DNA from 2 places in the Dickeya fangzhongdai genome. Region 1 is predicted to be linked to the other one. Evidence: predicted binding sites of a transcription regulator. Region 1 holds the regulator's gene; the other holds the start of a gene.
The links. Region 1 encodes Fur, which represses iron uptake genes when iron is present. Its sites were predicted from a motif close to ATAATAATGAGAACNACTATCAA; they were not measured.
Positions count from the first base shown of each region.

Region 2: a site for Fur is predicted at 13,505-13,527, ahead of fes (enterochelin esterase). Genes of this name have one in related genera too.

Region 1 is NZ_CP025003.1:1,441,118-1,456,874, forward strand. It holds gene ubiF (3-demethoxyubiquinol 3-hydroxylase) at 1-879, shown strand, start outside; gene CVE23_RS06665 (DMT family transporter) at 1,042-1,371, shown strand; tRNA gene CVE23_RS06670 (tRNA-Gln) at 1,500-1,574, opposite strand; tRNA gene CVE23_RS06675 (tRNA-Met) at 1,584-1,660, opposite strand; tRNA gene CVE23_RS06680 (tRNA-Gln) at 1,704-1,778, opposite strand; tRNA gene CVE23_RS06685 (tRNA-Gln) at 1,817-1,891, opposite strand; tRNA gene CVE23_RS06690 (tRNA-Leu) at 1,948-2,032, opposite strand; tRNA gene CVE23_RS06695 (tRNA-Met) at 2,042-2,118, opposite strand; gene asnB (asparagine synthase B) at 2,337-4,001, opposite strand; gene nagC (DNA-binding transcriptional regulator NagC) at 4,295-5,518, opposite strand; gene nagA (N-acetylglucosamine-6-phosphate deacetylase) at 5,549-6,700, opposite strand; gene nagB (glucosamine-6-phosphate deaminase) at 6,723-7,523, opposite strand; gene nagE (N-acetylglucosamine-specific PTS transporter subunit IIBC) at 7,860-9,332, shown strand; gene glnS (glutamine--tRNA ligase) at 9,498-11,156, shown strand; gene fur (ferric iron uptake transcriptional regulator) at 11,232-11,678, opposite strand; gene fldA (flavodoxin FldA) at 12,022-12,549, opposite strand; gene CVE23_RS06745 (methyl-accepting chemotaxis protein) at 12,968-14,659, shown strand; gene ybfE (LexA regulated protein) at 14,721-15,002, opposite strand; gene ybfF (esterase) at 15,291-15,757, opposite strand, start outside.
Region 2 is NZ_CP025003.1:3,415,912-3,431,668, reverse strand. It holds gene gspL (type II secretion system protein GspL) at 1-976, shown strand, start outside; gene gspM (type II secretion system protein GspM) at 973-1,461, shown strand; gene CVE23_RS15165 (prepilin peptidase) at 1,642-2,493, shown strand; gene ypdK (membrane protein YpdK) at 2,671-2,745, opposite strand; gene CVE23_RS15155 (YbaK/prolyl-tRNA synthetase associated domain-containing protein) at 3,016-3,510, shown strand; gene CVE23_RS15150 (RBBP9/YdeN family alpha/beta hydrolase) at 3,830-4,402, shown strand; gene CVE23_RS15145 (alkene reductase) at 4,700-5,758, shown strand; gene CVE23_RS15135 (hotdog fold thioesterase) at 6,135-6,551, opposite strand; gene dhbA (2,3-dihydro-2,3-dihydroxybenzoate dehydrogenase) at 6,575-7,333, opposite strand; gene CVE23_RS15125 (isochorismatase family protein) at 7,330-8,205, opposite strand; gene CVE23_RS15120 ((2,3-dihydroxybenzoyl)adenylate synthase) at 8,209-9,837, opposite strand; gene CVE23_RS15115 (isochorismate synthase) at 9,834-11,021, opposite strand; gene CVE23_RS15110 (TonB-dependent siderophore receptor) at 11,105-13,312, opposite strand; gene fes (enterochelin esterase) at 13,626-14,933, shown strand; gene CVE23_RS15100 (MbtH family protein) at 14,993-15,211, shown strand; gene CVE23_RS15095 (non-ribosomal peptide synthetase) at 15,314-15,757, shown strand, end outside.

The DNA of each region.
Region 1 (15,757 bases):
CTCGGGTTACCCGAGCTGGGGTTTATGGTAGAGAACCGTATTCTGCAACTGGCGTTGTGGCAGGTGCTGGAGAAGACGCCCGGCGTGACGCTATTGTGTCCGTGGCAATTGCAGCGCATGCATCGTGAAGGCGAGCAATGGGTGCTGACTGGCGAGCAGGGCGATAGCCTGTCTGCGTTGCTGGTGATTGGCGCTGATGGCGCCAATTCGAAAATTCGCCAGTGGGCGGGCATTGGTATCACCGGCTGGCAATATCGCCAGTCCTGCATGCTGATCAGCGCCGAAATGGCCGGCCCGCAGCAGGAGGCGACCTGGCAGCGCTTCACGCCGTCCGGGCCGCGCGCGTTTCTGCCGCTGTTTGACGGCTGGTGCTCGCTGGTGTGGTACGACAGCCCGCAGCGTATCCGCCAGTTGCAGGCGATGTCGCTTCCTCAACTGAATAAGGCTATCGCCGAGACGTTTCCTGCGCGGCTGGGTGAGGTCAATGCGGTCGCGGCCGGCGCGTTTCCGCTGGTGCGTCGTCATGCGCAGCAGTATGTATTGCCGGGGCTGGCCCTGATTGGCGATGCTGCGCATACCATCAACCCGCTGGCGGGGCAGGGCGTGAACCTGGGATATCGGGACGTTTCCACGCTGCTCGATGTGGTGATTCGGGCGCGTGATGAAGGCGTAGTCTGGTACGGCGAGCCGGTATTGCGACGTTATCAGCGGCAGCGCAAGCCTGACAATCTGCTGATGCAAAGCGGCATGGATCTGTTTTACGGCGCGTTCAGTAACCGGCTGCCGCCGCTTGAATTTGCCCGCAACCTGGCGTTGATGGCGGCGCAGCGCGCCGGAAAACTGAAACAGCAGGCGTTGCGTTACGCGTTGGGGTTGTAAACAGCGTAGCCGCTACGCTGTTTTTTCATGATCTGTTCGCCGTCATGCCGCTTTCATGCAGTGTGATTACATTGATACCGCTATATCTGCCAAGAGGCGACCACTATAACGCGTTATCCTAACGGCTTGCGGCGAATTCCTTATTTCTGAGTAGTGAAACTGATGACCTATTTATTTCTTTGTCTGGCGATTGTGTCGGAAGTGGTGGCGACAACGGCGCTGAAATTGTCGGAGAGCTTTACCCGGCTGGTGCCGAGTGTGGTGACGGTGGTGTTCTACGCCATCGCGTTTTACTGTCTGACCGTTTCCATGCGGGTATTGCCGACCGGCGTGATTTACGCCATCTGGTCGGGCGTAGGGATTGTGTTGATCGCGGTGATAAGCTGGATTTTTTACGATCAGCGGTTGGACTGGCCGGCGGTATTGGGAATGGCGCTAATCATTGCCGGCGTGGCGGTGATTAACCTGTTTTCCAATTCGGTGGCGCATTGATGAACGAGCCGGTACTGGCGTTAAGCCGGCGCCGGTTATTGATGCAGATGAAATAGCTGATGAGCGGTAACCAATAAACGATAAAAGCATAAAAAAAGAAAAAGCCCGTTTGCACGGGCTTTTCTGTATGGCTGGGGTACGAGGATTCGAACCTCGGGATGGCGGAATCAGAATCCGCTGCCTTACCGCTTGGCGATACCCCAATTTTAAGGTGGTGGCTACGACGGGAATCGAACCTGTGACCCCAGCATTATGAGTGCTGTGCTCTAACCAGCTGAGCTACGTAGCCAAATTACTGCACGGTCAGAAGCCGTTGGCTTCATGACTGAATATGGCTGGGGTACGAGGATTCGAACCTCGGGATGGCGGAATCAGAATCCGCTGCCTTACCGCTTGGCGATACCCCAACAGGGCGCACATCGTATGACGTGTCTCACTTGATTCATGGCTGGGGTACCAGGATTCGAACCTGGGAGTGGCGGGATCAAAACCCGCTGCCTTACCGCTTGGCGATACCCCAATAAAACTATTGCATACCTAGGCTGACGCTTTGGTTTTCTACACCGACAAAGGTAATGGTGCGGGAGGCGAGACTTGAACTCGCACACCTTGCGGCGCCAGAACCTAAATCTGGTGCGTCTACCAATTTCGCCACTCCCGCAGGAAAAAATGGTGGCTACGACGGGAATCGAACCTGTGACCCCAGCATTATGAGTGCTGTGCTCTAACCAGCTGAGCTACGTAGCCATCTTTTCCGCGTCACCTTCATCGGCGTTGCGGGGCGCATTATGCGGAGTTGGTCTTTTGGCGTCAACACATTTTTTCCCTAAAAACGGCGTATTCGCGCTGTTTGTTTGGGTTATGAACAGTATGGTGAGAAAAGCGTCAGAAAGCAGGCTTTTGGCTGTATTCCATAAGAAAAACGGGCCGCTAAGGGCCCGTTTAAAACAGTAAAATAAAACCGATTACTGATAGGCGGACTGGTGCACGCCGACGGCGCGACCCGACGGATCATCCATCTTTTTGAAAGATTCATCCCACTCAATCGCCTTGGCGGACGAACAGGCCACAGAAGGACCGCCGGGGACGCATTCAGCCGCACTTGGGACCGGGAACAGTTCTTCAAAAATTTCGCGGTACAGGTAGCCTTCTTTGGTGGTCGGCGTGTTGTACGGGAAACGGAAGTGTGCGGTTTCCAGTTGCTGGTCGGAAATCTGTTTGGCCGCGACTTCTTTCAGAGAGTCAATCCAACTGTAGCCCACGCCGTCAGAGAACTGCTCTTTCTGGCGCCAGGCCACGCTGTGCGGCAGATAGGATTCGAAGCACTCGCGCAGGATGTGTTTTTCCATCTTGCCGTTGCCGCACATTTTGTCTTTCGGGTTGATGCGCATCGCTACGTCCAGGAATTTCTTGTCCAGGAACGGCACGCGGGCTTCGACGCCCCAGGCGGACATCGCTTTGTTGGCGCGGGCGCAGTCATACTGGTGCAGCGCCAGCAGTTTACGCACGGTTTCTTCATGAAATTCTTTCGCGTTCGGCGCTTTGTGGAAGTAGAGATAGCCGCCGAATACTTCGTCCGAACCTTCGCCGGACAGCACCATCTTGATACCCATCGCCTTGATTTTACGGGACATCAGGTACATCGGCGTTGAGGCGCGGATGGTGGTGACGTCATAGGTTTCGATGTGGTAAATCACGTCGCGGATGGCGTCCAGACCTTCCTGTACCGTGAAATGGATTTCGTGGTGTACGGTGCCCAGATGTTCTGCGACATCGCGTGCGGCTTTCAGGTCAGGCGCGCCTTCCAGGCCGACCGCGAACGAGTGCAACTGCGGCCACCAGGCTTCGCTGCGCTCGTCGTCTTCCACGCGACGAGCGGCGAACTTTTTGGTGACGGCGGAAATGATGGAAGAGTCCAGCCCGCCGGACAGCAGCACGCCGTAAGGAACGTCGGACATCAGGTGGCTTTTCACCGATTCTTCCAGCGCTTCGCGCAGTTCGTTGGCGTCGGTTACGTTGTCTTTAACGTTGTCGAAATCGAACCAGTCGCGACGATAGTATTCGCGAATCTCGCCGTCCTGGCTCCACAGGTAGCTGCCGGCCGGGAATTCTTTGATGGTGCGGCACACCGGCACCAGCGCTTTCATCTCAGACGCCACGTAGAAGTTGCCGTGTTCGTCATAGCCCATATAAAGCGGGATGATGCCCAGGTGATCGCGGCCGATCAGATAGGCGTCTTTTTCGCTGTCATACAGGGCAAAGGCGAACATACCGCGCAATTCGTCCAGAAATTCCGGACCTTTTTCCTGATACAGCGCCAGAATCACTTCGCAATCGGAACCGGTCTGGAACTGATAGCGGTCGCCGTATTGCTGACGCAGAGCCTGATGGTTGTAAATTTCGCCGTTCACGGCCAGAACGTGGGTGTGCGCCTGGTTGTAAAGCGGTTGAGCGCCGGTGTTGACGTCGACGATGGACAGACGCTCATGCGCCAGAATGGCTTTGTCGCTGGCGTAAACACCAGACCAGTCCGGGCCGCGGTGACGCATCAGACGGGACAATTCCAGCGCTTTTTTGCGCAATTCAACCGGATCGGTTTTCAGATCAAGCACACCAAAAATAGAACACATACAAGAGGCTCCCTTTATCCACGCATCACAACGTGAAACAGTCAAAGTGTATGGCGGTAATCAGCGCTTTTCCTTGCCGTATCTCACCTCAGAGGGTGACTCGCCGCCGTATCGGTAACACTGATTTAGCATCAAAAGGGGATGGCAGTTCAATATCATTTAATGAAAAAAGCCATTGTGCTGGTGAATGTGTAATTTTTGGTGTGATTTATTGGGTTTTATTCAAAATGGCAGAGAGAAGGCGCCGGATTTTTAGCGATCTCATAATCCGGCCTTATAGCAGAAAACTAAACCTACTGATTTTCAAGCAGACGTTGCAGTAATACGCCATTCAGCATCGCGCGTTTCACCAGCGCAAAGGCGCCGATGGCGGATAAGTGCTGCAATTCGGAGACGACTACCGGCAGGTTTTGCCGAAAGTCTTTCAGCACCTGTGCGTTGATACAGCGTTGAATGGCGGGCAGCAGAATTTTGTCCGCGCCGGTAATTTCACCGGCGATGACCACCCGCTGCGGATTGAACAGGTTGACGGCAATCGAAATGGCTTTGCCCAGATGTTGCCCGGCGGCCTCGATCAGTTCACGGGCCAGAAGGTCACCCCGGTTGGCGGCTTTGCAGATAGCGGCGATCTGGCAGTTATCCAGCGTCAGCTTGCTGGGAAATCCCTGCTGCAATAAATCACGCGCCCGTTGCTCCAGCGCACCGTTCGACACTACCGTTTCCAGACAACCGAAGTTGCCGCAGTGGCAGCGGTCGCCCAACGGGTCGATCTGGATATGGCCGATTTCCCCGACATTGCTGTTGCTGCCGAGAAAGATTTTGCCGTTGACCAGAATGCCGGCGCCCACGCCGCGGTGAACCCGCACCAGCAACGAGTCCTGACAGTCACGGGTTGCGCCGAAGTAATGCTCGGCCAGCGCCAGGCTGCGAATATCGTGGCCGACAAAGCTGTGCACGTTGAAATGCCGTTCGAGATTATCCACCAACGGCCAGTTGTCCACGCTGATGTGCGGCATATAACGCACCACGCCGGCGATGGGGTCGACCAGTCCCGGCAGCACCACCGAAATGGCGATCAGCTCGCGGATACGACGTTGGTGACGGGCAATGAACTGATCGATAACCGTGAACAGCGCGCTTTCCAGCGTATCCTGGGTGTTTTCCGGCAGGTTGCAGTGCTCTTCTTCCAGCCGTTTACCTTGCAGGTCGTATAAGGCGAGGGTGGCGTCGTGGCGGCCAAGTCGCACCGCGACGGTATGAAACGGCCGCGTTTCGGAAATGATGGAAATGGCGCGGCGCCCGCCGGTTGACGCTTGCTGATCCACTTCTTTGATCAGACCGCGCTCCAGCAACTGGCGGGTAATTTTGGTGACACTGGCGGGAGCAAGCTGGCTCTGCTCTGAAATCTGAATCCGGGAAATAGGGCCCTGCTGATCGATCAAGCGGTACACGACCGCACTGTTGAGTTGTTTGACCAGATCAATGTTCCCTATCTGGGTTTGTCCGCCTGTGGTCATGACGCATTACTCGTGTCGATGCAATACGTTTTACTGTTTATGAAAGACTTCTTCACCATTAACAAACGTATTGAGGATGTCAAAATCGCGGGTCAATACCGTCAGGTTAGCCACGTGGCCCGTCTCAATGCTTCCCAGTCGGTGGTCTTCTCCGATGGCTCTCGCCGGGTAGAGCGTCGCCATTCTTAGCGCCTCGTCCAGAGCGATACCCGCGTGTTCTACGCAATTGCGCACGGCATCGATCATGGTGAGCGCCGAACCGCTCAGGGTGCCGTGCTCATCCACGCAAATGCCGTCGCGGTAGTATATGGTTTTACCGGCAAATGTGAACCGGTCGATGTCGGAACCGGCCGGCGCGGTGGCGTCGGTGACCAGCACCAGTTTGTCGCCCTTGATGCGTTTGCTGTTGCGGATGTTGGCCCAACTGACATGGCGGCCGTCGGCGATGATGCCGCAGTAGACTTCCGGCGCGTCATAGACGGCGCCGACCAGACCGGGTTCGCGCCCGACAAGGGCCGGCATGGCGTTGAACAGGTGAGTGGCAAAGCGAATACCGGCGGCAAAGCCTTGTTTGGCTTGTTCCCAGGTGGCGTTGGAGTGACCGGCGGACACCACGATACCTGCGGCGGTCAGCTGCCGGATAACCGTCGTCGATACCATTTCCGGGGCCAGCGTGATTTTGCTGATCACATCGGCGTTATCGCACAGATAATTGAGTAATGACTCGTCCGGCTGGCGGATAAAGGCGGCGTCATGGGTGCCTTTCTTCACCGGGTTGAGCCAGGGACCTTCCAGATGCAGCCCAAGCGCCTGATGGCGATGCTGGGCGAGCCAGGCGCGCATCACGCCGATGCTGTGGCGCATGAACTCGTCGGAAGAGGTGATCAACGTCGGCAAAAAGCTGGTGCAGCCGGATTTTTCGTTGGCCCGCTGCATGGTTTCCAGCGTTTTGACGGAAAGATTGTTCAGCGCGTCGTTGAACTGGACGCCGCCGCAGCCGTTCAATTGCAGGTCGATAAAGCCAGGGGCCAGTAATGCGCCGGCGAGATCGCGCCGGGGCAGGTTATCGGGCAGTTCGCGTGTCGGGCAGACTGCCTCGATCAAACCGTCGGCGACGACGACCGCATGGCCGTCAAGGATCTGATGGCCGGTAAAAATACGGCCGTTGGTTAAAGCGTACATCTATAAGCTCCTGGCTCACCGATTACAGATTTTTGAGATTTTCAGCTTCCAGCTCGCGGAAATATTTCACGGTTTTCACTTTCAGCTCCATTGTGGACGGTTCGTCACACACCATCAGCGCTTTGGCGTGCAACTGCAGACAGCTGATGGTCCACATGTGGTTAACGTTGCCTTCCACCGCGGCCTGAAGCGCCTGAGCCTTATGGCGGCCGCTGACCAGAATCATCACTTCTTCCGCATCCAGCAACGTACCGACACCCACCGTCAAGGCATATTTGGGCACCTGATTGACGTCGCCGCCAAAGAAACGGGAATTGGCGATGCGGGTCTCTTCCGTCAGGGTCTTGATACGTGTGCGGGACACCAGAGAAGAACCCGGTTCGTTGAAAGCGATGTGGCCATCGTTGCCGACGCCGCCCATGAACAGATGAATCTTGCCGTAAGACTTGATTTTTTCTTCATAACGCTGACACTCGGCGGCGATATCTTCCGCGTTGCCGTTCAACAGGTTAATGTTTCCTTCCGGAATATCAACGTGATTGAAAAAATTCTGGTACATGAAGGTGCGGTAGCTTTCCGGATGGTTCGCCGGCAACCCGACGTATTCATCCATATTGAAGGTGACGACATGTTTGAAGCTGACCTGACCGGCATCGTACAGCGCAATCAGGGATTTGTAAGCTTCCAGCGGCGAACTGCCGGTCGGCAGGCCGAGCACGAATGGGCGCTCCGCCGTCGGGTTGAAGGCGTTGATGCGCTCGGCGATATAGCGGGCGGCCCATTTGCCAACCTCGGCGGGGGTCGTTAGCGGAATCAGTCTCATGGGGCTCTCCTCAGGCAATCGGTTAGCGAAGGCAATTATTCATCGGGTAAACGCAGTCGGATAGCACGGCCGTCAGGTAATATGCCCGCACCACGTTTCGGAATTTATCTGGGGCTAGTGTAGCGCGTTTTTTTTAGTCTTAAAATAAGTCGTGTTAATGCCGCGCCATAAACATTTTGTATGTGCTTTTGTGGTGATAATTATCACATAATCACCGTTATTAATTTGCGTAACGAATTATTTTTTTGGCACTCTTGCCAGGCCCACATCGCTGGCGGGTGATTCTATAACAAGGCTGACAGACAATTTTTGCCCGTAAGGGAAAGAGAGGGGAAGGTGAGTACACTCGGTTATTTACAAAAAGTAGGCCGCGCCCTGATGGTGCCGGTCGCCACGTTGCCCGCAGCCGCCATCCTGATGGGGGTGGGTTACTGGATTGATCCGGTCGGCTGGGGCAGTGAAAGCGCGCTGGCCGCGCTGTTGATCAAGTCCGGCGCCGCCATTATCGAGCATATGGCGGTGCTGTTTGCGGTCGGCGTCGCCTACGGTATGTCGAAAGATAAAGACGGCGCCGCGGCGTTGTCCGGTTTTGTCGGCTATCTGGTGCTGACGACATTGTGTTCGCCTGCGGCGGTGTCGATGATTCAGCACCTCCCACTGGCGGAGGTGCCAAAAGCGTTCGGTAAGATTGAAAACCAGTTCATCGGTATTCTGGTCGGGATCATTTCCGCCGAACTATACAACCGTTACAGCCAGGTCGAATTGCCCAAGGCGCTCTCTTTTTTCAGCGGTCGCCGCCTGGTGCCGATTCTGGTTTCGATGCTGATGATCGTGGTGGCGTTCGTGCTGATGTACGTCTGGCCGGTGATCTACAACGCGCTGGTTTCCTTTGGCGAGCATATTCAGCAACTGGGATCGGTCGGCGCCGGTATCTATGCCTTCTTTAACCGTCTGCTGATTCCGGTGGGGCTGCACCATGCGCTGAACTCGGTGTTCTGGTTTGATGTGGCCGGCATCAATGATATTCCTAACTTCCTCAGCGGGCAGCAGGCGATTGACGCCGGCAAAGCCGTTCCCGGTATTACCGGGCGCTATCAGGCCGGTTTCTTCCCGATCATGATGTTTGGCCTGCCGGGGGCGGCGCTGGCGATTTATCACTGCGCTCGTCCGGAAAACCGCAGTCGGGTGGCGGGGATTATGGTGGCGGCGGCGTTTGCAGCCTTCTTCACCGGCATTACCGAACCGCTGGAGTTCTCCTTCATGTTTGTGGCGCCAGTGCTGTATGTGCTGCACGCCGTACTGACCGGGATTTCGGTATTCATCGCGGCCAGCATGCACTGGATTGCCGGTTTTGGTTTCAGCGCCGGTCTGGTGGATATGGTGTTGTCTTCGCGCAACCCGCTGGCGACGAACTGGTACATGCTGCTGCTGCAAGGCGCCGCGTTCTTTGTCATCTATTATGTGGTGTTCCGCTTCACCATCACCCGTTTTAACCTGATGACGCCGGGGCGTGAAGCCGCCGCGGCGCAGTCCTCATCCGAGGGAACCGCCGCTCCTGCCGGCAACAGCCAGTCGGTGGCGAGAGGTTACCTGCAGGCTATCGGCGGCAAGGATAATCTGACCGGAATTGATGCCTGTATTACCCGCTTGCGCCTGAGCGTGAAGGATTCCGGCCTGGTGGATGAACCCGCTGCACGCAAGCTGGGGGCGGCCGGGGTCATCCGTCTCAACAAGCAAAGCGTGCAGATTGTGGTTGGCACTCAGGCGGAAAACATTGCGGCGGCGTTACGCGAGGTGTCGCAGGAATAATTCGGCGACGCCCCATGGTTGTCAGATGTTGGGAAACGGAGCATACGGAGACGTACGCTCCGTTTTTTTATCTTAAACTTTCGTGAAACAAACGGTTGTTTCCCAGCGTGGCTTGTTGGATCATTAGTGGTTATGGGTTGTTTTTTCGCATTTGAGGAACCAAGCATGAGTGAGGCTGAAGCCCGCCCAACCAACTTTATTCGCCAGATCATTGATGAAGATCTGGCTACCGGCAAACACGACCATATTCAGACGCGTTTTCCGCCGGAGCCGAACGGCTACCTGCACATCGGTCACGCCAAGTCCATCTGCCTGAACTTTGGCATTGCCGAAGATTACAACGGCAAGTGCAACCTGCGCTTTGATGATACCAACCCGGTAAAAGAAGATATCGAGTACGTTGAGTCCATCAAGCATGACGTTCAGTGGCTGGGTTTTTCCTGGAGCGGCAACGTTCGCTACTCGTCTGATTATTTTGATCAGCTGCACTTTTACGCGATTGAACTGATTAATAAAGGGTTGGCGTATGTCGATGAGTTGACGCCGGAGCAGATCCGCGAATACCGCGGCACCCTGACCTCGCCGGGTAAAAACAGCCCGTACCGCGACCGTAGCGTCGAAGAAAACCTGACGCTGTTCGAGAAAATGCGCAGCGGCGGTTTCGCTGAAGGCACGGCGTGCCTGCGCGCCAAAATCGATATGGCCTCGCCGTTCATCGTTATGCGCGATCCGGTGCTGTACCGCATCAAATTTGCCGAGCACCATCAGACCGGCAACAAATGGTGCATTTATCCGATGTACGATTTCACCCACTGCATTTCCGATGCGCTGGAAGGTATCACCCATTCGCTGTGTACGCTGGAATTTCAGGACAACCGCCGCCTGTATGACTGGGTGCTGGATAATATCTCCATTCCTGCCCACCCGCGGCAGTATGAGTTTTCCCGCCTGAATCTGGAATACGCGGTGATGTCCAAGCGTAAACTGAACCAGCTGGTGAACGAGAAAGTGGTGGAAGGCTGGAACGATCCGCGTATGCCGACTATCTCCGGCTTGCGTCGTCGCGGATACACTGCGGCGTCCATTCGTGAGTTCTGTCGTCGTATCGGCGTCACCAAGCAGGACAACACCGTGGAGATGGCGGCGCTGGAATCCTGCATTCGCGACGATCTGAACGAGAACGCGCCACGGGCGATGGCGGTACTGGATCCGGTGAAGGTAGTGATTGAGAACCTGCCGGCAGGGCATGAAGAGTGGCTTACTATGCCCAATCATCCCAATAAACCGGAAATGGGATCGCGCCAGGTGGCGTTCAGCCGCGAGGTGTATATCGATCGCGCTGATTTCCGCGAAGAAGCCAACAAGCAGTACAAACGTTTGGTGCTGGGCAAAGAAGTGCGCCTGCGTAACGCCTATGTCATTAAGGCCGAGCACATTGATAAAGACGAGCAGGGCGTGATCACCACGATTTACTGCAGCTGCGATACGGAAACCCTGAGCAAAGATCCGGCTGACGGCCGTAAAGTGAAAGGCGTGATCCACTGGGTATCGGCGGCTCATGCACTGCCGGCGCAGTTCCGTCTGTATGACCGTCTGTTCAGCGTGGCTAACCCCGGCGCGGCGGAGGATTTTCTCTCCACCATCAACCCGGATTCGCTGACTGTCGCCCAGGGCTTTGTGGAAGCCAGTCTGGGTCAGGCTGAAGTTGAAAAAGCCTATCAGTTTGAGCGTGAAGGGTATTTCTGCGCCGATCGCGTTTATTCCAGTGCGGATAATCTGGTGTTTAACCGCACGGTCGGTTTGCGGGACAGTTGGGCGGGGTAACAGCCGCCCGGCTACCGGGAAAAAGACAAAAATAAAACCGCCGCGGCGGTTTTATTTTTTCTCTGCATCGAGTGATTAGCGTTCGTTGTGCGCATTGTCGTCTTCACGGCAATCGCCGCTACTGCAATGGCCGTACAAATACAGGCTGTGGTTGGTCAGTTTGATGCCGTGTTTCTCGGAGATCTCACGCTGGCGCGCTTCGATAGACTCGTCGCTGAATTCAATCACCCGGCCGCAATCCAGACAGATCAGATGATCATGATGGTGCTGCTGCGTGAGTTCGAAAACCGACTTGCCGCCTTCGAAGTTATGACGGGTAACGATGCCGGCGTCGTCAAACTGGTTAAGCACGCGGTAAACGGTAGCCAGACCAATCTCTTCCCCCATATCAATCAGCTTTTTGTATAAGTCTTCCGCGCTGACGTGGTGGCATTGAGGATCCTGAAGCACTTCCAGAATTTTCAGTCGTGGAAGTGTGACTTTCAGGCCAGCCTTCTTTAATGCGGTATTGTTGTCAGTCATGCGGATTTAGTCCTGTTACTTGCTTTATCTGGGAGGCTATTAGCCTAGTATCATCGGTCGGCTTAAAAAAGGTCACTGTGTCTCAATTATAGAACCGCGCCGTCGAAATGAAAACCACGGAACTTTTACAATATGATTCTTGCTAACTCTCTGTATTCAGAGTTGTTCCCTGCGAGAGACATATTGTACGCCAAGACAGGTCATTAAACGCAACCGGCTGACCGAGTGGGTATTGTACCCTGTCGGAATGAAAAGTTAAAAAAATGTATCACTGATTGTGATAGGTTTTGTCTATCTATATAGATATGGCTCTGAATACATCGGTATCAGAGCCATAGATGAATCAGGCCTGCAGTGCTTTCAGGTTCAGCTCTTCGCTGATTTGCTTGACCCAGTTGGAGACGCGTTCGCTGGTCAGCTCCGGCTGACGATCTTCATCGATGGCCAGACCGATAAAGTGGGTGTCATCCGACAGACCTTTTGAGGCTTCGAAGTAATAGCCTTCGGTCGGCCAGTGACCGACGATATTGGCGCCACGCGGCTCGATAATATCGCGAATGGTGCCCATGGCGTCACAGAAGTACTCCGCATAGTCTTCCTGATCGCCACAACCGAAGATGGCGACCAGCTTGCCGGCAAAATCAATCTCTTCCAGCGTAGGGAAGAAGTCATCCCAATCACACTGCGCTTCGCCGTAATACCAGGTTGGAATACCCAGCAGCAGGATGTCGAAACGCTCAAGATCTTCTTTGCTGCTTTTGGCAATGTCGTGCAGTTCGGCGACGTCGCTGCCCAGTTGTTGCTGGATCGTCTTGGCGATGTTTTCGGTATTGCCCGTGTCACTGCCAAAAAAAATGCCTATGAGAGCCATAGATAAAATAACCTCTTGATTCTTAAGGGTATGGTGCTTGCGTCACCCACGATCCGCTAATAATAGCAGACACTGTCTGACGGATAAACGTGTATCTGTTGCCATATCGTGAAATGGCGCGGAAGCGATTAATTGATTGTTTTTGCATCACTCCCTTAATGTTTTTTTAATTTTTTTAAAATACGATATTCGTACAGATGACTGAAAATATGGATAATTGGTTAAATATCTAATTTTTATTAGCTTTTAAACGACATAAAACACTAAACATTCCTATAGTTTTGACGATGACAGAGCATGGTGCTTTTATTGAATGTAAATGTGCAGCAATGTTTCTTACAAAGCGAGAGACTTTCTCATCGCATAAATCAAAACAAGACTTACCTCCTCGACCAATAGCCCATTTATGGAGTCAACTATGCAATTCCTAAAAAATATTGCCATTCGCACAGCCATGCTGTGGGTGCTTGGCATCTTCTGTGTGTTATGGATTGCTGTTTCGGTCTACACCATGTATTCGTTCCGGACCATGAACGAAACCTCCAAAACCAGTGCGTTGCTGGTCAACAATATGAATTTGGTTAACACCGGCAACGACCAGTATTTCCGCATGGTGACCCGACTGGCGCGTGCGATTGACTATCGTCAGAGCGGCGATAACCAGAAAGCGGACGAACAGCAAAAATCATCACAGGCCGCGCTGGATTTACTGAAATCCAACCTGGAAGCATTCAAGAAGATTGATCATGCCGGCATGTCGCCGGAGTTGGTTGACGCGGTAATCCGCGACTGGGGCAATCTGATTACTCAGGGCGTCGAGCCCATGTTCCAGCGTGCGGCGGACAAAAAGTTCGATGACTATGACAAATTCGCCAAAGATATCGTGCCGGCCTTCAGCCGCCAGTTCAACGTCTCTTTCACCAACTTTAATAAAGCGGGTTCGACGATGTTCGTCGATGCCGGCAACCGACTGGAGACTATCACTGGCGTCGGCCAGAACATTTTGCTGGCGGGGCTGATCGCCGGTCTGGTGATGTTATTCCTGACCGACCGCTATCTGGTGGCTTGTCTGGTGCGCCCGCTTAACGATCTGCGCGATCATTTCCAGGTGATTGCCAACGGCCGTCTGGGGAAACCGATTCTGGATTTCGGCAACAACTGCGTGGGCCGGCTGTTCCCGCTGTTGCGCGATATGCAGGGCAGTCTGGCCAATACCGTCAGCACCATTCGTACCAGTGCTGACTCTATTTATCAGGGCGTATCGGAAATCGCTTCCGGTAACAACGATCTGGCGGCTCGCACCGAGTCACAGGCGGCAGCGCTGGAAGAAAGCGCCGCCAGCATGGAACAGCTGACATCAACGGTGAAGCAGAACGCTGAAAACGCCAGCCACGCCAGTCAGCTGGCCCGTCAGGCTTCCACCACCGCCAGTAAGGGCGGGGATTTGGTTGATAATGTGGTGAAAACCATGGCGGAAATCTCCGGCAGCTCGAAGAAAATCGCCGAGATCACCAGCGTTATCAACGGTATTGCCTTCCAGACCAACATTCTGGCGTTGAACGCAGCGGTGGAAGCGGCCCGCGCCGGTGAACAAGGACGGGGCTTTGCCGTGGTGGCCGGCGAGGTGAGAAGTCTGGCGCAGCGCAGTGCGCAGGCAGCCAAAGAGATCGAACACCTGATTGCCGAGTCGGTGCGCTGTGTGGATAACGGGTCGACGCTGGTAGCCGATGCGGGCAGCACCATGAGCGAGATCGTGACCGCGGTAACCAACGTCACCGACATTATGGCGGAAATCGCCACGGCGTCGGATGAGCAGAGTAAAGGTATCGCTCAGGCCGGTCAGGCAATCACGGAAATGGATAGCGTGACTCAGCAGAACGCCGCGCTGGTACAGGAAGCCTCGGCGGCAACCCGTTCGCTGGAAGAGCAGGCGATGGTGCTGACCGAAGCGGTATCGGTATTCCGTCTGTCGGAAGAACAGTCGGCCGGTCTGCCGCCGAGACGCGATCGTCAGGCGCCGTCCAAAGCGGTGGCGGCTCCCGCCAAAGCCCTGCCGGCCGCTACGACGAGCAGCAGTAAAAAGAGCAGCGATAACTGGGAAACGTTCTGATAGTCGTGGAAACGTTCTGATGTAATAGGACGACCGGCGTCATGGACGACGCCAGCGAGGTTTAGTTTTCTTGTTCCGCCAGCTGCGCCAGCAGTATTTGTTCGATCAGTTCACTGCGGCTGATGTTTTTCTGCTCAGCCAACGCATTCAAAATGTCTACCGCTTCACTATTGATTTTCAGCTCAACGCGACGCAGACCCCGCACCCGGTCACGCCGTAACTGATTGCGTTTATTGATCCGTAACTGCTCGTCGCGGGAGAGCGGGTTGGTTTTGGGCCGCCCCGGACGACGCTCGTTCGCGAACAGATCCAGCGTGGTGCGATCCGTTTGTTCTTTTGCCATAGATAATGGTACTGCAAGAAATTCGGCCAAAACGCCGCTTTTGATCACCGGGATTCGAACACCGGGGTAATCCGTCGCTTTCGGCAACTCAGGCCGCGTTTTGATGAAATGTGGTTAACGATGCAAGTGGCCAGACAGCCGTCCCTCAATACTGCGCGCGCCATGATACCCCAGCCGTTGCGGTGGCGACAACGGTTTACTGGAGGGCGGCGCGCAATTAAACCGTAGATTGACTCCGGTTGGCGCCGATGTCCGGCAGCCGAGATTCCGACGTTGCCTGCTGCGTTATCAGTCGGCGGCCAGGAAACGGTGGATGGCGCGCAGCACCGCTTCCGGTTTTTCCGCATGAACCCAGTGGCTGGCGCCGCTCACCACGTGCGCTTTGGCGGCAGGGAACTGGCGCAGCAGCGCATCGCGATAGCGATCGTCCAGGTAAGGCGACTCGCTGCCGCGGATAAACAGGATCGGGCCGGGCCAGGCGGGCACCTCTTGCCAGCCAACGATGTGTTCGTACTGATCCCACAATACCGGCACGTTAAAGCGCCATTCTCCCTGCTGGAAAGACTTCAGCAAAAACTGGACGACGCCTTCTTCTCCCGGCAGGTAATCACGCATGATTTCCGCGGCTTTGGCGCGCTGCTCCACGCCAGCATCGCTAACGGCGCGAATGGCGGCGAAAACGTTGTCGTGACGACGCACCTGATAGTCCACCGGCGCGATATCAATCGCCACAATGCGCTCGATACGCCCGGCAA
Region 2 (15,757 bases), 2.0 Mb from region 1:
GCCGCGTCAGTCGCGCCGACAATTGCTGCAAGCCATTCCGTTTATGCTGGAAGAGCAGGTGGCGAGCGATATCGACCAACTGCATTTTGCCGTCATGGAGATGCAAGGGGATAACGCGACCGTCGCGGTGGTGCAGAAATCACGACTGCGGTCATGGCTGAACCTGTGTGAGACATTGGGCGTGCCGGTAGAGACGGTTGTGCCGGATGTGATGGCGCTGCCGCGAGCCGACAGCGCCTGGAGCGCCATCAGCCATCAGAATCTGTGGCTGTTCCGGTTGGATACCGGTATTGGCATGGCGGCGGAAGATAGCTGGTATCAGTCGCTGCTGGCCGGTTTTCAGCCGTTGCCCGCCGTGCACTGCTATAGCCCGGTGCCTGCGTCGGCTTTGACCTGGCAACCGCAACCGGTGACGGATTTGCTGACGCTGGCCGCGCAGGCCAGCCTGCCGATGAGTATGGATCTGCGACAGGGCGAATACGCGCCAGTGAAACCCTGGAAACAGGCGGTACTGCCGTGGCGCAATGTGCTGATCGCCTTGTTCGCCTGGCTGCTGCTGGTGCTGGGCGAGTCGGTCTGGACCCATTACCAGTTGTATCGTCAGGCGGATTACTGGCGTCAGGAGAGTGTGCGGATGTACCGCAAACTGTTTCCGGACGAGAAACAGGTGGTGAACCCGCGTGCGCAGATGCAACGTCATTTGCAGGAGGCGCGTTCCGGCATGAGCGGCTTTGCGCTGACGGAACAGATGAACCGGTTGCAGCAATTGGTGGCGCAGAATGACGGCGTGTCGCTGCAATCGCTATCGTACGATCGCAGCCGTGATGAACTGCGCCTCAGCCTGCGTGCGACGTCTTATGCGCAGATGGAACAGTTCCGCCAGCAGGCTCAGGCCTATTTCCAGATCCCGCCGGGTGAAATGAAGCAGGAAAAAGACCATGTGGAAGGCCAGTTAACCCTGAGGAGTCAGCCATGAATGAATTGCGTCGTCGCTGGCAGATAATGAGCCAGCGCGAACGGATGATGACGCTGGCGTGCGGCGGTCTGGTGCTGTTGTGCCTGCTGTATTATTTGTGCTGGGCGCCGTGGCAGGAGCAGGCGCGGCAGTGGCGGATGACTATTGACCGCGAGCGCCAGACCGTGCGCTGGATGCAGCAACAGGCGCCGCGTTTGCCGCCGACGGAGGGCGCGCGGCGGCAGATCGCCGGGCGGGACATCAGCCTGACGGTGCTGGTGCCGCAAAGCGCGGCCCGCTACGGCATCACCGTGCTGCGTATGCAGCCGCAGGAGTCGCAGGTGTCGGTGACGCTGGCCCGTAGCGATTTCAACAATCTATTGCACTGGCTGGCAGAACTGGAACAGAAAAACGGCGTGATCACCCAGGGACTGGATGTCACGGCAGTTCCCAACAGCGCCGGCATGGTGGAGGTGACCCGGTTGTCGCTGGAGCGGGTGCTGTAACCGGCAAAACGGTCAGCCTGCCTGACGCTAAACGGCAGGCTGGGCTTGATGCCGCCGCCGACAATCAACCAGTCTGCGCGCCGGCGCGCAAAAAACGATGTCTGTGATTCACCGGTCTGGCACGGGCTGGCGTCTTGTGTCAGCATACCAGGCCATCAGGGATCGGGATGGGAGAACAACATGGATCTGATCGCCTTTGCCAGCGCATTTCCGCGTATCTGGCTGACGGCGTTGTTATTGCTGGGGCTGATTACCGGTAGTTTTCTCAACGTGGTGATTCATCGACTGCCGGTGATGCTGGAAAGGCGCTGGCAGCAGGACGCGCGTTTTCAGCTCGGTCAGCCCGTTGGCGCGCCGTCTTCCCGTTATGACCTTTGCTGGCCGCCATCGTCCTGTCCTCATTGTCATCAACGACTGCGTGTGCGCGACAACATTCCGCTGCTGAGCTGGATATGGCTACGCGGGCGCGCCCATTGCTGTGGTGGCGCGATATCCTGGCGCTATCCGCTGATTGAGTTGCTGTCCGGGTTATCGTTTCTGTTGGCCGGGCTGCTTTGGCAGCCGGGGCTGGCGTTGCTGGGGGCGTTGCTGTGTTTTGGCATGCTGCTGACGCTGGCGGCTATCGACGCCCGAACCCAGTTACTGCCGGATGTCATGACCCTCCCGCTGCTATGGGGCGGTTTGCTGTTTAATCTGGCGGATACCTTTGTGCCGCTTGAGCAGGCTGTGGTCGGCGCGATGGCGGGCTATCTGTCGCTGTGGCTGATTTACTGGGCATTTCGTCTGCTGAGCGGGCGTGAAGCGCTGGGGCAGGGGGATTTCAAATTACTGGCCGCGCTGGGCGCCTGGCTGGGCTGGCAGGCGCTGCCGAATCTGGTGTTGATTGCCTCGTTGTCTGGATTGGTGGCGACACTGTTGTGGCGGCGCGTGCGCCGTATCAATATGCAGCAGCCGCTGGCGTTTGGCCCCTGGCTGGCGGTGGGCGGCGCAATCAGTCTGGTGCTGAATGTGCTGGGAGGCTGGAGTCACTGAGCCGTCACCGGTCGTTGCCAGGCGGCGCTGAGCACCGGAAATCCCCATAAAAAAACAGGCTGGCAGAGTGGCGCCAGCCTGTCGTTTGTTCGTCTTTCGTGTGTGCCTGATAATTATTTTTTGTTGTTGCCCCGACAGGAGCCGCCTGTCGAAGTGGATGGTGAAATACCGTCAGGGTTATTCCAGCATCAGTAAAAAAGTGCCTACCCACAAAAACAGAATAAATGAAACTCCCATGAACAAGTACTTCACTGATTTCTCTCCAGCAGTATCACGCCAGCAATGATTCCGATTGTGCGTTTCACCGTTCGGGAACTGCCTGGTTCTGAGCCGTTCCCCCAGCCATCGCTGCCATTTGCAGACAGATGACGGAATCGGCGCTAAATCTACGCTGGGTCAGGGGCGAAATTCAAGAGGAACGGCTTTAAATCCGATGGGGATAGCATTAAAAAGCATTGACGGCACGCTGCCCGCCAGGCGAAAGGCAGCGGTTTGCCGATGTTGAGAACAACGGATCAGATTATGCCGACAAACACCATTTTTGAGCAGTTGTGCCAGCGCCTTGAACAGGAGCGGGCGCGTTATCGGGTCGTGCATCACGACAGCGCCGGGCGCTCGGAGGAGGTGGCGCGGATACGCGGCACCGAACTGGGGCAGGGGGCCAAGGCGCTGGTCTGCCATGTCAAGGGTAATGGCCTGCGCCAGCATGTGCTGGCGGTATTGCCGGCAGACCAACAGGCGGATTTAACCCGTCTGGCGCAGGCGTTGGGCGGCACCCGCGCGTCGCTGGCCAGTCCGGCGGAGGTCGACGCCCTAACGCACTGTGTGTTCGGCGCCATTCCGCCATTCAGTTTTCATGCTGATTTGCTGCTGGTGGCCGACCCGATGCTGTTTACCCGCTTTGATGAACTGGCGTTTAATGCGGGATCGCTGACCTGCTCGGTGATTCTTAATACCGACGATTACCGGCGTATCGCCAGCCCGCGCGAGCTGGCGTTTTCCCGCCTATCCGGGTAGGCCAAAAAGAGACGCCTCAACAGGTGTCTGGTGTAAAAAGCACAATAACTCAGCCGGATAAGCCGGTCAGGCGGCGTACTTGAATGAGGCGTGGCTGCGAAGGGAGAGCGAATGCGGGTCGCGCGACTAGGGGGGGTGGTTAGCGGCACGAATAATTAAGGAACACAGTCTAGGATACAAATCGGGAATCACGTGGTAGGCTGTAAGCCGGTGCTGATATTGTTATCAGATTGTAATGAATAGGGTGTAAGGGACGACGGTAGCACTGATGGTGTCCGTGTCACCCTGGCAGGCAATCAACAGGGAGACACAGAACCTGATGCAGACAACAGAAGTAGACCAGCGTCTGACGGACATCGACCCGCGCCTGATCATGGTGTTGGTGCCGGGGCTGCGCGACAGTGATGAAGAGCACTGGCAGAGCCACTGGGAGCGGCGGTTTCCGTTCTGGCGGCGTATCCGTCAGAAAGAGTGGTATCAGGCGGATCTGGACCGGTGGGTGCTGGCGATTCGCCGCGAACTGGCGGCCTGTGATCGGCCGGCGGTGTTGATTGGTCACAGCTTTGGCGCGCTGGCCGCCTGTCATGTGGTCCAGCAAGGTATGGAAGGTATCGCCGGCGTGATGCTGGTGGCGCCGGCTGAACCCATGCGCTTTGAAATTGAAGATCGTATTCAGGCCGAACGACTGGCGGTGCCCAGTCTGGCGTTCGCCAGCCACAACGACCCGTTAATGACGTTTTCCCGCGCTGAATACTGGGCGCACGCCTGGGGCAGCGATCTGGTTGATGTCGGCGAGGGCGGTCACATTAATGCGGAGTCGGGGTTCGGCAAATGGGAATACGGATTGCAGCGGCTGGCCGCCTTTGCCGGGCAACTCGCGCCGGCAACCTGATATCGCTCCGGCGTGCGGGGACGTAAGCACACGTCTTCGCCGCGTTATAACCGTTTACCCTGTTATAACCGTTTACCGCGTTATAATCATTCACCTCGTTATAACCAATATGCTGCCATTAGCACCGAATGGTCTGGCAGCGCTCTTCACGATGGTGTATATCCCTATTCCTTCTATTTATTACGCTGATGCCACGAATCGTCAGGCGGTGTCACCGTCCGATGCGGACAATGACGCCGTAGCCGTTCGTTGAGTTCAGCCGTTCACTTGTTGGGTGTCAACGAAAAGGAAAAAGCTATGCCAGATTTGTTTGATCCAATCCATATTGGCGCTATCAAGGCAGAAAACCGTATTGTCATGGCGCCGCTGACCCGCATGCGCGCTTTCGACCAGCGGATCCCCAGCGCGTTATCACTGGACTATTACGTTCAGCGCGCCAGCGCCGGGATGATCCTGACTGAGGCTACTGCCGTCACTCCGCAGGGCGTCGGCTATCCCAATACGCCGGGGATCTGGTCGGACGAACAGATCGAGGGCTGGAGCCGCATCAATGCGGCGGTACACGCGGCGGGCGGCAAAATGGTGCTGCAAATGTGGCACGTGGGGCGCATTTCCGACCCTGTTTATCTGGATGGCGACTTGCCGGTGGCGCCCAGCGCCATTGCGGCGGAAGGGCATGTGGCGACCATTCGTCCGTACAAGTCTTATGTGGTGCCGCGAGCGCTGGAAACCGAAGAAGTAGCCGCTATCGTGGAGGATTTTCGCCGGGCGGCGGAAAACGCCAAACGCGCTGGCTTTGACGGCGTGGAAATTCATGCCGCCAACGGTTATCTGTTCGACCAGTTCCTGCATGACGGCTCCAACCTGCGCACCGACCAGTACGGCGGTTCCATCGCTAACCGGGCGCGTTTTCTGTTGGATACGGTGGACGCCGTACTGACCGTGTGGCCGGCGGATCGGGTCGGCGTGCACCTGAATACCATGTCCAACACGCACTCCGTGCAGGATTCCGACCCGCAGGCGCTGTTCGGCTATGTGGCTGAGCAACTGAACGATCGCCAACTGGCGTTCATCTTTGTGCGTGAAGCGCTGGATACGCCGCAGCGCATTCTGCCGCTGATTCGCAAAACGTTCAGCGGCGTGGTGATCGCCAACGATGGTCTGACCCGTGGCGCCGCTGAGCAACTGCTGGCGGACGGCGAGGCGGATGCGGTGTCGTTTGGCCGGGTCTATATTTCCAACCCGGATCTGGTTGAACGCCTGCGTCGCGGCGCGCCGCTCAACGAGCTGAACAGTAATACTATCTATGGACCGGGCGCGGAAGGTTACACCGATTACCCGGCGCTGGCGGAGTAACAAGCAATAGTCCTTAAGTACAGGATAAAGCATTTTTCCGGCGTCAAAAACTGTGCTGAGGTGAACGACTTCGCCGGATGCGCGGCAGGGAAGCCGCGCAAGCCCGTGCCGCGTCTGGAACGCGTCACGGGTGGTCCGAATAGCGAAGTCGAGCACCGAAGGCACCGCGAAGCGGCACAGTTTAGCCCCCAGCCAGAGGTCAAGGAGAGGCGGCGTTTGAGCCTCTTCTTGTCGTGCGTGCGATGAAGCGGCAAAGAAATGACACCGCTTATCCCGCACGAAACTATTCACTGACCGGACAAGCTTCACCATTCATAAAACAACATAGCTGTTTGTCAACAGCCTCAAAGGAGGCCATTGGCCTCCTTTCTTACATTTACGGCTGAATAACGGCCGTGGTCAGCCGGGCGATGCAGCAGCGCCGCTGGCGCTCGTCCACGATCTCTATCTGCCAGACCTGCGTCTGGCGGCCCAGATGCAACGGTTGGCAGATGCCCCGAACCTCGCCCTGCGCTACCGCCCGCAGGTGGCTGGCGTTGATTTCTACGCCGACCACGCTGGCGCCCGGTTCGGTACAGAGCCAGCCCGCCACCGAACCCAGCGATTCCGCCAGCACTACTGAGGCGCCGCCGTGCAGCAGGCCGAACGGTTGCCGGGTGCGGGCGTCCACCGGTAGGGTTGCTTCCAGACTGTTGTCCGTCATGTGGGTAAAGCGGATACCCAGATGGGACACCATGCAGTCATCGCTCATCTGATTGAGCGCCTCCAGTGAGGTGGCGCGTTTCCAGATCATGCTCATTTCTCCATGAAAACCGGTCATGCGCCCAGCGTGGCGCCGCCGTCGATCACCATATCCTGTAGCGTGACGTGGCTGGCGAGATCGGAAGCCAGAAACAGCACCGCATCGGTGATTTCGCGCGGATGGGCGATTTTGCCGAGCGGAATCCCCAGTTTGAACTGCTCGGGAAAACCGGCGATGGTGTGTTGTTCCGAGGCGGGTGAATGCCACAGGCTGCGTTGCATCGGCGTGTCGGTGGAGCCGGGCGACACCAGATTGCAACGCACGCCGTATGGCGCCAGCTCCAGCCCAACGGTCAGGCACAGGCTGCGCAGCGCCGCTTTGGACGCACAATAGGCCGCCATGCCGGCCCGCGGTACATGCGCGGCGTTGGAGCCAATCGAGACAATCGCGCCGCTGCGTTGCCGTTGAAACTGCGGGATCAGCGCCTGAAACAGGTGAAAGGCGCCGCCGGCGTTAACATTCAGGCAATCCTGCCAGTCCTGCTGACTGAGTGCTTCGGTCTGGCCCATGCGCAGGATGCCGGCGCCGTTCACCAGCACATCCAGACGCGGTGTTTGCGCCAGCAGCGTCGCGCAGACATCGGCAACGGTAGCCGCGTTGCTGATATCCAATTCGATGGCGCGAAACGGCGGTTTGTCGGCGGAAAACGCGCGGTCGAATCCGGTGACGGTAGCGCCCGCGTCGGCGAAACGACAGGCAGTGTCATAACCGATGCCGCGCCCGGCGCCGGTCACCCACACCTGTTTGCCGCTGAAATCCAGCGTGACGCTCATGCTTCCTCCCGCTGAGGCTGACTAAGCAGTTGGTGCCAGTGGCGCAACGTGGGGTTTTTCACCAGCGCCACGAAGTCGAGGTCATGTCCCTGCTGACGCCAGCGGGTAACCAGCGACATGATGCGCACCGAATCCAGCCCGTAGTCCAGCAGGTTGTCGTCGTCGCCGATGTCATCGTCGTCATCCAACAGCGGCAGCAGCTCGGCGCGCAAACGCGCCAGGCCGGCATCCGCCTGCGGGGCGAGCGCTTCCAGCAGTTGCCTGCTGGTCAGCACCCGGCCGCAACGCCCGGCGGTGTAACGCAGCGCCATCAGGTGCTCTTCCTGAGAGAAATCCGCCAGCGCGTCGGCGATCATGAACGGTTTGATATCACGCATAAACGCATCGGTGGCGGTGGTCAGGCAACCGATGTGCGCGTATACCCCGCAGATAATCAGCTGATCGCGGCCTGCCGCTTTCAGTCGTTGTTCCAGATCGGAACGGTGGAACGCGCTGTAGCGCCATTTCACCAGCACGGTGTCGTCCGAATCCGGCGTCAGGGCCGCGGCGATTTGCTGTTGATCCGGGTGACGGTTCAGGCCCGGCCCCCACATGTCGTTGAGCAGCGCCCGGTCGGCGTCGCTCTGTTGGTTGGGTTGCGCGGTGTAGAACACCGGAATGCCCTGCTGGCGGCACGCCTGACGGATGAGCGCGACATTGGCGACCAACTGCTCGGTCAGCGGGCTGTTTTCTCCCCAGAAATTGAGGAAATAGTTCTGCATATCGTGAATCAGCAGGGCGGCTCGCGAAGCATCGACCGACCAGTTAACCTTGTTGACCGGCAATTGCTCCACGCCGGGAAGCGGGTAGGCGTTCAGTTTTGGAATAGCCATGGTTTATTCTCCTGCGGCGGCGGCCGCCACGCGCTGTTGCGCCAGCTGGCGTAACCGCTGTTTATCGACTTTGCCCACCGCGGTTTCCGGCAGGGTAGGCAGTTGTTCAAATCGGTCCGGCAGTTTGTAGTCGGCGATGCCCTGTTCGCGCAGATGGCGACGCAGCGCCACCGCTTTGAGCGGTTCGCGGGTGACCAGAAACGCGCAGCTTTTCTCGCCCATCATCGGGTCCGGCACCGCTACCAGTGCGGCGTTGATGACCGCCGGGTGACGCAGCAGCAGGTTCTCGATCTCCTCGGCGGCGATCTTTTCCCCGCCCCGGTTGATCTGATCTTTTTCGCGGCCCACCACCTGCAAATAGCCATCCGCCTGCTGGATCACCAGATCGCCGGAGCAGTAAAAACCGTCATCGTTAAATACCTGGCGGTTGTGCGCCGGGCTGCGGTAGTAACCCCGAAAGGTGTAAGGACCGCGCGTCATCAGTCGGCCGGGTTCGCCGTGCGGCAACGGGTTGCCATCGGCATCGGCCACCCACACTTCGTCATCGTCGCTGATCGGGCAGCCCTGAGTGGTGAAACGGTGGGCATCGTCGTCGTCCAGTCGGGTGTAGTTCACCAGTCCTTCCGCCATGCCGAACACCTGTTGCAGCTGACAGCCCAGTTCCGCCGGCACCCGTCGCGCCAGCGCTTCGCTTAAACGCGCACCGCCGACCTGCAATACCTGCAAGCTTGCCAGCGCGCGGCGATCGCCGGATAACGCCACCGCTTCCAGCCACAGCGTGACGGCGGGCGGCACCAGCGCGGTCAGCGTGATCTGGTGTTGGGCAATCAGCGGGAAACAGCAGCTTGGGCTGGGGTCGCTCGCCAGCACCACCGTGCCGCCGGCGTAAAACACGCCCAGCGCGCCCGGCGAACTGAGCGGATAGTTGTGGGCGGCGGGCAGGGCGCACAGAAAGCGGGTGTGCGCGTCGACCCGACAAATCTCCACGCTGCCGCGAATGCTGTAGTAGTAATCGTTGTGGGTGCGGGGGATCAGCTTCGGCGTGCCGGTACTGCCGCCGGAAAGCTGGAAGAACGCCACCTGATCGGCGGGCGTCGGCGTGGCGGCCAGCAGGTCGCCGTCTTCCAGTAACAGCTGTGACAGCGCCTGCGCTGAGTCGGCATCGCCCCGCAGAATCACCTGCTGCAGCGACGGGCAGCGCCGGCGCAGTTCGTCGATAAAGCTATCGTCGGCAAACAGCGGATGGCTACGATCGGCGATCAACAGCGTCGGGGCTATCTGGTCGGCGTAGGCGCACAGCTCGCTGCGCTGATGGCTGAACAGCGCGTTCACCGGCACGATGCCGGCGCGCAGCAGCGCGAAGTAAGTCAGATAGAATTCGTCGACGTTGCCCAACTGCACCAGCGCGGTCTGTCCCGGTTTGATCCCCCGGCGTTGCAGCGCGCAAGCCAGTTGCGCCACCTGCTGATTCATCTGTCGGTAACTGATGGCGCGCTCGCCGCAGATCAACGCGGTGCCGTCATTGTCGGCGTGTCGGGTCAGGATGTCGCCCAGCGGCACATCCTGCCAGTAACCCCGTTCGCGATAGCGCTGTTCCAGCTCGGGCGGCCAGCGGGTGAATTCAATCATCATGCTGCACACTCCTGATCCTGTCGCAGACCAAATGCGCGCAGCATGGTGCTCAATTTAACGCCGGTTTCGTGCCATTCGGACACCGGTTGAGAATCCGGCACGATGCCCGCGCCGGCAAACAGCCGTACCCGGTTTTGTCGGACTTCGCCGCAGCGAATGGTGACGACCCACTGACCGTTGCCTTCATCGTCGCACCAGCCGACGATGCCGCCGAACAGCCCGCGCGAGAACGGCTCCAGTTGGGCGATGCGATCTCTGGCCGCTTCGAAAGGTACGCCGCACAGCGCCGGCGTGGGGTGCAGCAGGCAGGCGATGGACAGCGCGTTTTCCTGCGGGTCCAGCACGTCGCCCTGAATCCGGGTAGCCAGATGCCACAGCACCGGCGTGCTCAGTAGCTCCGGCGTGTCCGGAATGGTCAGCGTCCGGCAGCGTGAGGCCAATACCCGGCGGATGTCATCGGTCACCAGCCGGTGCTCGTGGCGATCTTTGGCCGACGCCATCAACATGCGGCGCAGGCGCTGGTCTTCCACCGGGTCGTCGCTGCGGCGGGCCGAGCCGGCCAGCGGTTGCGACACAATATGATGGCCCTGCTTGTTCAGCAGCAGTTCCGGGCTGGCTCCCAGCAGCGCGCCCTGTTCCAGCGGCACGTGGAAGTTATAGCTCCACGGGTTCTGGCGGTTGAGTTGCAGCAGCAGGCGAATCGAATCCAGCGGTTGCTCGGTATCGATATCCAGCAGGCGGGACAGCACGATCTTGTTCAGCTCGCCGCTGCGGGTCGCGGCGACCCCGGCGCTGACCATCTGGCAAAACGCATCCTGCTCCGGCACTTCGCGTATCTGACGCACGGTCAGCGGCGACGCGGACGGCGTGTCGTGCTGCAACGTCTCGCGTGCGAACCAATGGGACTGTTGCGGCACGAACAGCCTGGCGGGCTGGCGTTTGTCGAACGGGATGGCGCCAACCAGCAACGGCCGGGCGATACCGTCCTGTCGGGCGCGGGCAAACAGCGTTTTTACCTGTTGCTGAACGTCGCCTTGCAGGTGACCGCCGTCTGCCACTGCCGTCGCCAGAGTGGCGTAACATCCGCGGGCATGCAGGCTGTTGTCGGGGGACAGAAACAGAAAATCATCGTGCTGAAGCGTGCGTGCATCCAGCGATGAAGAGGTGGCTGCGAGCGTTGACACGGGGGTTATCCTTATGTCGTGAGTGAACAAAATGGTGGCGCTCAGGCGTCACCGCAGGGCGGGAAAACCCGCCCTGCCGCGTATTACCAGCTGTAGCTAACCGTGGCGACGACCGTGCGTCCGCTGCCGTAGAAGCAGGCGGTATCGCCGCCGCACGACGCCACATAGCGCTTGTCGGTCAGGTTGTTGACGTTCAACTGCACCGCAGCGCCTTTCAGTTGCGAGGCGAGCGAGCCCAGTTCATAACGCGCCATCGCGTCGTACAGGGTGTAAGCCGGTACCTTGAAGCTCTCCGCGTTATCGCCGTAGGTAGAACCGATATAACGCACGCCGGTGCCCAGCGTGACGCCTTTCAGCGGACCATTCTGGAAGCTGTAGCTGCCCCAGGCGGAAGCGGAATGACGTGGAATGGATGACGGCGTTTTGTTGACCTGGCTGGCGGTGTAACTTTCCTTGGTGACCGCATCGGTATAGGTGTAGGCCGCCATCAGGTTGATTTCCGGCGTCAGTTGCGAGTGAACTTCGGTTTCCACCCCTTTGGATTTCACCTTACCGATCTGCTCGTTGTATTTAGTCACGCTGTTGTACGACGTGATGTTTTTCTGCGTGATATCGAACAGCGATACGGTCAGCAGGGTATTACTGCCCTTGGGCTGGAATTTCACCCCCACTTCCTTCTGCTCACCGGTGGTCGGTTTAAAGGCTGGCGTGCCCGGCGCGCCGGAATCCAGGTTGGGTTCGAACGAGGTGCTGTAGCTGGCGTACGGTGAAATGCCGTTGTCGAAGGCGTACAGCAGACCAGCGCGGCCGGTGAATTTGCTGTCGTTTTGCTGGGTCGTGGTGCTGGTGGTGCGATCCTGCGTACGTATTTCGCTCCAGTCATGACGGCCGGACAGCAGCAGATTCCACTGGTTCCATTCCATCTGGTCTTGCAGATAAACGCCGACCTGATCGAGTTTTTTCTTGTAAGACTGGTTCAGTGCTAACTGACTGTCGCTGACCAGATAAGAACCGCCGTAGTTGGGGTTCGCCCAGTCAAAATTGTACTGGTTGCCGCTGTTGCGCCAGTAGTTGTAATCGCGGTCCTGCCATTTGTAATCCAGTCCGCCCAGCAGGGTATGTTCCACCTCACCGGTTGCCAGTTTGACCTTGATCTGGTTATCCAGCCCCAGTTCATCGGCGTTCAGTTCTTCGCGCACCTGACGGCGGGACAGGGAGGTATCGGAGATTTCCGGGTTACTCCAGGTATAAACCAGATACTTGTAGCGTTCCCGCAACTGGGAATAGCGAAGGTTTTGCTGGAAGGACACGTTGTCATTGAAGGAGTGATCGAAAATATAACCGATGCCGATCTGTTCGCGTTTTGAGCGGTTGTAGTTAGGGTCGCTGACATTCAGGTCCTCTGGAATATAGCCAGCGCTGGCTTCGGTCACGGTGCCGATTTTCGGCAGGAAATTGCGGTAACCGGCCTTCGGATCGTTCTGGTAGCTGGTCAGCAGCGTAAAGCTGGTGTCGCTGTTAGGCAGCCAGGTGATCGCCGGCGCGATGGCGACGCGTTTCTCTTTGTAATCCTTGACGAATTCATCGCGGGTGCTGGCGATGCCGTTGAGGCGATACAGCAGGGTTTTGTCGTCGTTGAGCGCGCCGCCGAAGTCAAACGCCGCTTCGCCCAAATGCTGGTTGCCGGCGCTGAACTGCACCTTGCGGATGGTTTCAGCGGTCGGGCGTTTGCTGGTCATGCTGATCAGCCCGCCGGGGTTAACCTGGCCGTACAGCACCGAGGCCGGGCCGTGCACCAGTTCCACTCGCTCCAGCAACCAGGGGTCGATTTTCCCCAGCGCGGCGCCCTGACCGCTCAGACCGTAGCTCAGGCCGTCGAGGAATTTCGGCGCGTAGCGGAAACCGCGGGCGATCACTTCATCGTTGCGGTTGGAAGAACCACGATAGTTGGTGACTACGCCGCTGGAGTAATTCAGCGCGTCAGAAACAGAGGAAACCGCCTGCGCGTCCATCTGGTCGCGGGTCACGACGGTGACCGCTTGCGGAGTTTTTATCAGCGGCGTGCTGGTTTTGGTGCCGGAGGCGCTTTCTTTCGCCACGATGCCTTTCAGCGGCGCGGTGACGCTTTCACCGGCGTTGGCCGACACAATCATGGTATCGGTGCTGGTGGTGTCGGCCGCCTGCGCGTGCGCCGCCATCAGCAGAGTGGAAGCCAGCACGGCTGGCATCGCCTTTTTATTTCCCTGCCAAGACTTTAATTTTTTTAATTGTTTATTCCTGGTGCTATGCATCAGTTATCCCCTCCTGTGAAAGACCTTATTTTTTGTGTGTTTCAGGCTTTATATTCACCGGTCTTGTCATTCATCCCATTTAATCAATTAATTGACTTTAAATTCATCAGGTTAATTTTTGGTGGCGTGTTTTGTGACCGGAGTATGAGTTTGTTTATCCCGCCAAAAATCGGGAATTGCATCTTATTGCAAATGTAAATGGTTCTCAATATTATTTCTCTTGTCTATAGAATTGTAAATCGTCTAACCAACTCATTAGCTTGGTTAACTAAATGTAAGAAAAACGTAAAGGGGCAGACCCCGGGAGGTTTTGATGCCGGCAGCACAGCCGTCAGGTTTCGCCGCAACACTTTTGTCATCGCCTCAGGCAGGGGAAGAGGTCTGGTGGCAACAGGTTGTCAGGTTGGGAACGCCACTGGTGGAAGTACAGGATGCCGGGCGAGTGCGGGTGACGTTTCTCTGGCGCGATCCGGACGGTGACGAACGCTATTCCGCCATCCGGCGGGTGTATGCCGATATCAACGGCGTGACCGATCACCACAGCACCGATCCGCAGAGTCTGGAACGGTTGCCCGGCACCGATGTCTGGCACTGGTCGATGAGCATCGAGCATGACTGGCGCGGCAGCTATTCCCTGATTCCCATCGTGGCGGCGCAACTGCCGCCGGTGTTTAGCGACGATGAGCAACTGCGTGACGAACAGCAGCGGGAGTGGTGGTGTTCGCTGTTTCCCTGCGCGATCGCCGATCCGCTCAATCCGGGCCAGCCGTGGGGAGAACAACTGTCGGCCGCTCATATGCCGGCGGCGCCGTCGCAGCAGGCCTGGGGCGCGGTGGATAACGGCTCGGCGTTACCGCCGGATGCAGCCTGGCTGACGGTATTTGACTGGAAGAGCGAACAGCTCGACAACCAGCGCCGTATCTGGCTGTACACCACCGGCAGCAACGAAGCGCCGGCCCGGCGGCCGTTGTGCATTGTGCTGGACGGGCAGAAATGGGCGCAGGAGACACCGTTATTTGCCGCGCTGGACGCGGAAACCGCACAGGGCAATCTGCCGCCTGCCGTCTGGCTGTTTATTGACGCCATTGACGGGGAAACCCGCTGCCGGGAACTGCCGTGCGATGCCACCTTCTGGCAGGCGGTGCAGGATGAATTATTGCCGCAGGCGGCGCGACTGGCGCCGTTCAGCGACGACCCGGACCGCACAGTGGTGTCCGGGCAGAGCTACGGCGGACTGGCGGCGCTGTACGCCGGTCTGCACTGGCCGCAGCGCTTCGGCCGCGTATTGACCCAGTCCGGCTCTTTCTGGTGGCCGAATCTGCAATTCATCACCGATTTTGACCTGCGCGACACGCTGGAACCCGGCGTGCTGGTCACGCAGGTAGGGCAGGGCGGACGGACGGCGTCGCCGCTGGTGATTTTTCAGGAAGCCGGGCGGCGCGAAGCCGATATCGCCTTCGTCAACCAACAGATGCATGACGCGCTGACGGCGGCGGGGCATCGGGTTCACCAGCGCGTGTATGCCGGCGGGCATGACACCCTGTGCTGGCGCGGCGGGTTGATTGACGGCTTCCGTTGGTTGCTGAGCGACGCGGGCTTACCGGCGGCGTCCCGGGATTAAGTATGCATGCTGCCGGCGTCTGACGGACGGCGGCGGCTCAATAACACGAGGTAATAACAATGAGTCAGGAACAACTTAATCCGTTTGACGATGATCGTCTGGCGTTTCTGGTACTGGTCAACGAACAGCAGCAATACAGCCTGTGGCCGGAGTTTGCTGCGGTGCCGGCAGGGTGGCGCGCGGTATACGGGCCGCAGTCCCGTGAGGCGTGCATCGCCTATACCGAAACCCACTGGCAAGACATGCGCCCGGCCAGTCTGCGGACCACTGAAGCCTAACCGGCGTTCACCAGTCAGGAATGTTTCCGTTGACGGAGTAAGGAAAACAACGTGTCAGAGCTATTCAACGAAGCTGAATCATCCAGCGAATCAGAGCTATCCATCGCATCAGAACGACCCAACGAGTTAACGCCGGCGCATCAGGCGGATTCTCTGGAACTGCCGCTGGTAGCGGCCCAACCCGGTATCTGGATGGCCGATCAAATCGCCAGCCAGCCGAATGCCTTTGCCGTGGCGCATGCGCTGGAGCTGTGCGGCCCGGTCGATCCGGTTCGCCTGTCGGCGGCCATCCGTCAGGGGCTGGCGGAGGCGGATACGGTACAGGCTCGTTTTGGCCTGAACGATCTCGGCGAGCCGGTGCAGTGGCTGCCGTCCGCACCGGATGCCGCAGGCATCCGCGAACCGGAATCGCTGGATTTCAGCGATCCGGCGCAAGGCGAACAGGCGGCCTGGGCGCTGATGCGTGCGGATCTGGCGGCGCCGCTGCCGGCCGATGGCGGGCAACCGCTGTATCGTCAGGCGATAATGCGGGTGTCGGCGCAGCCG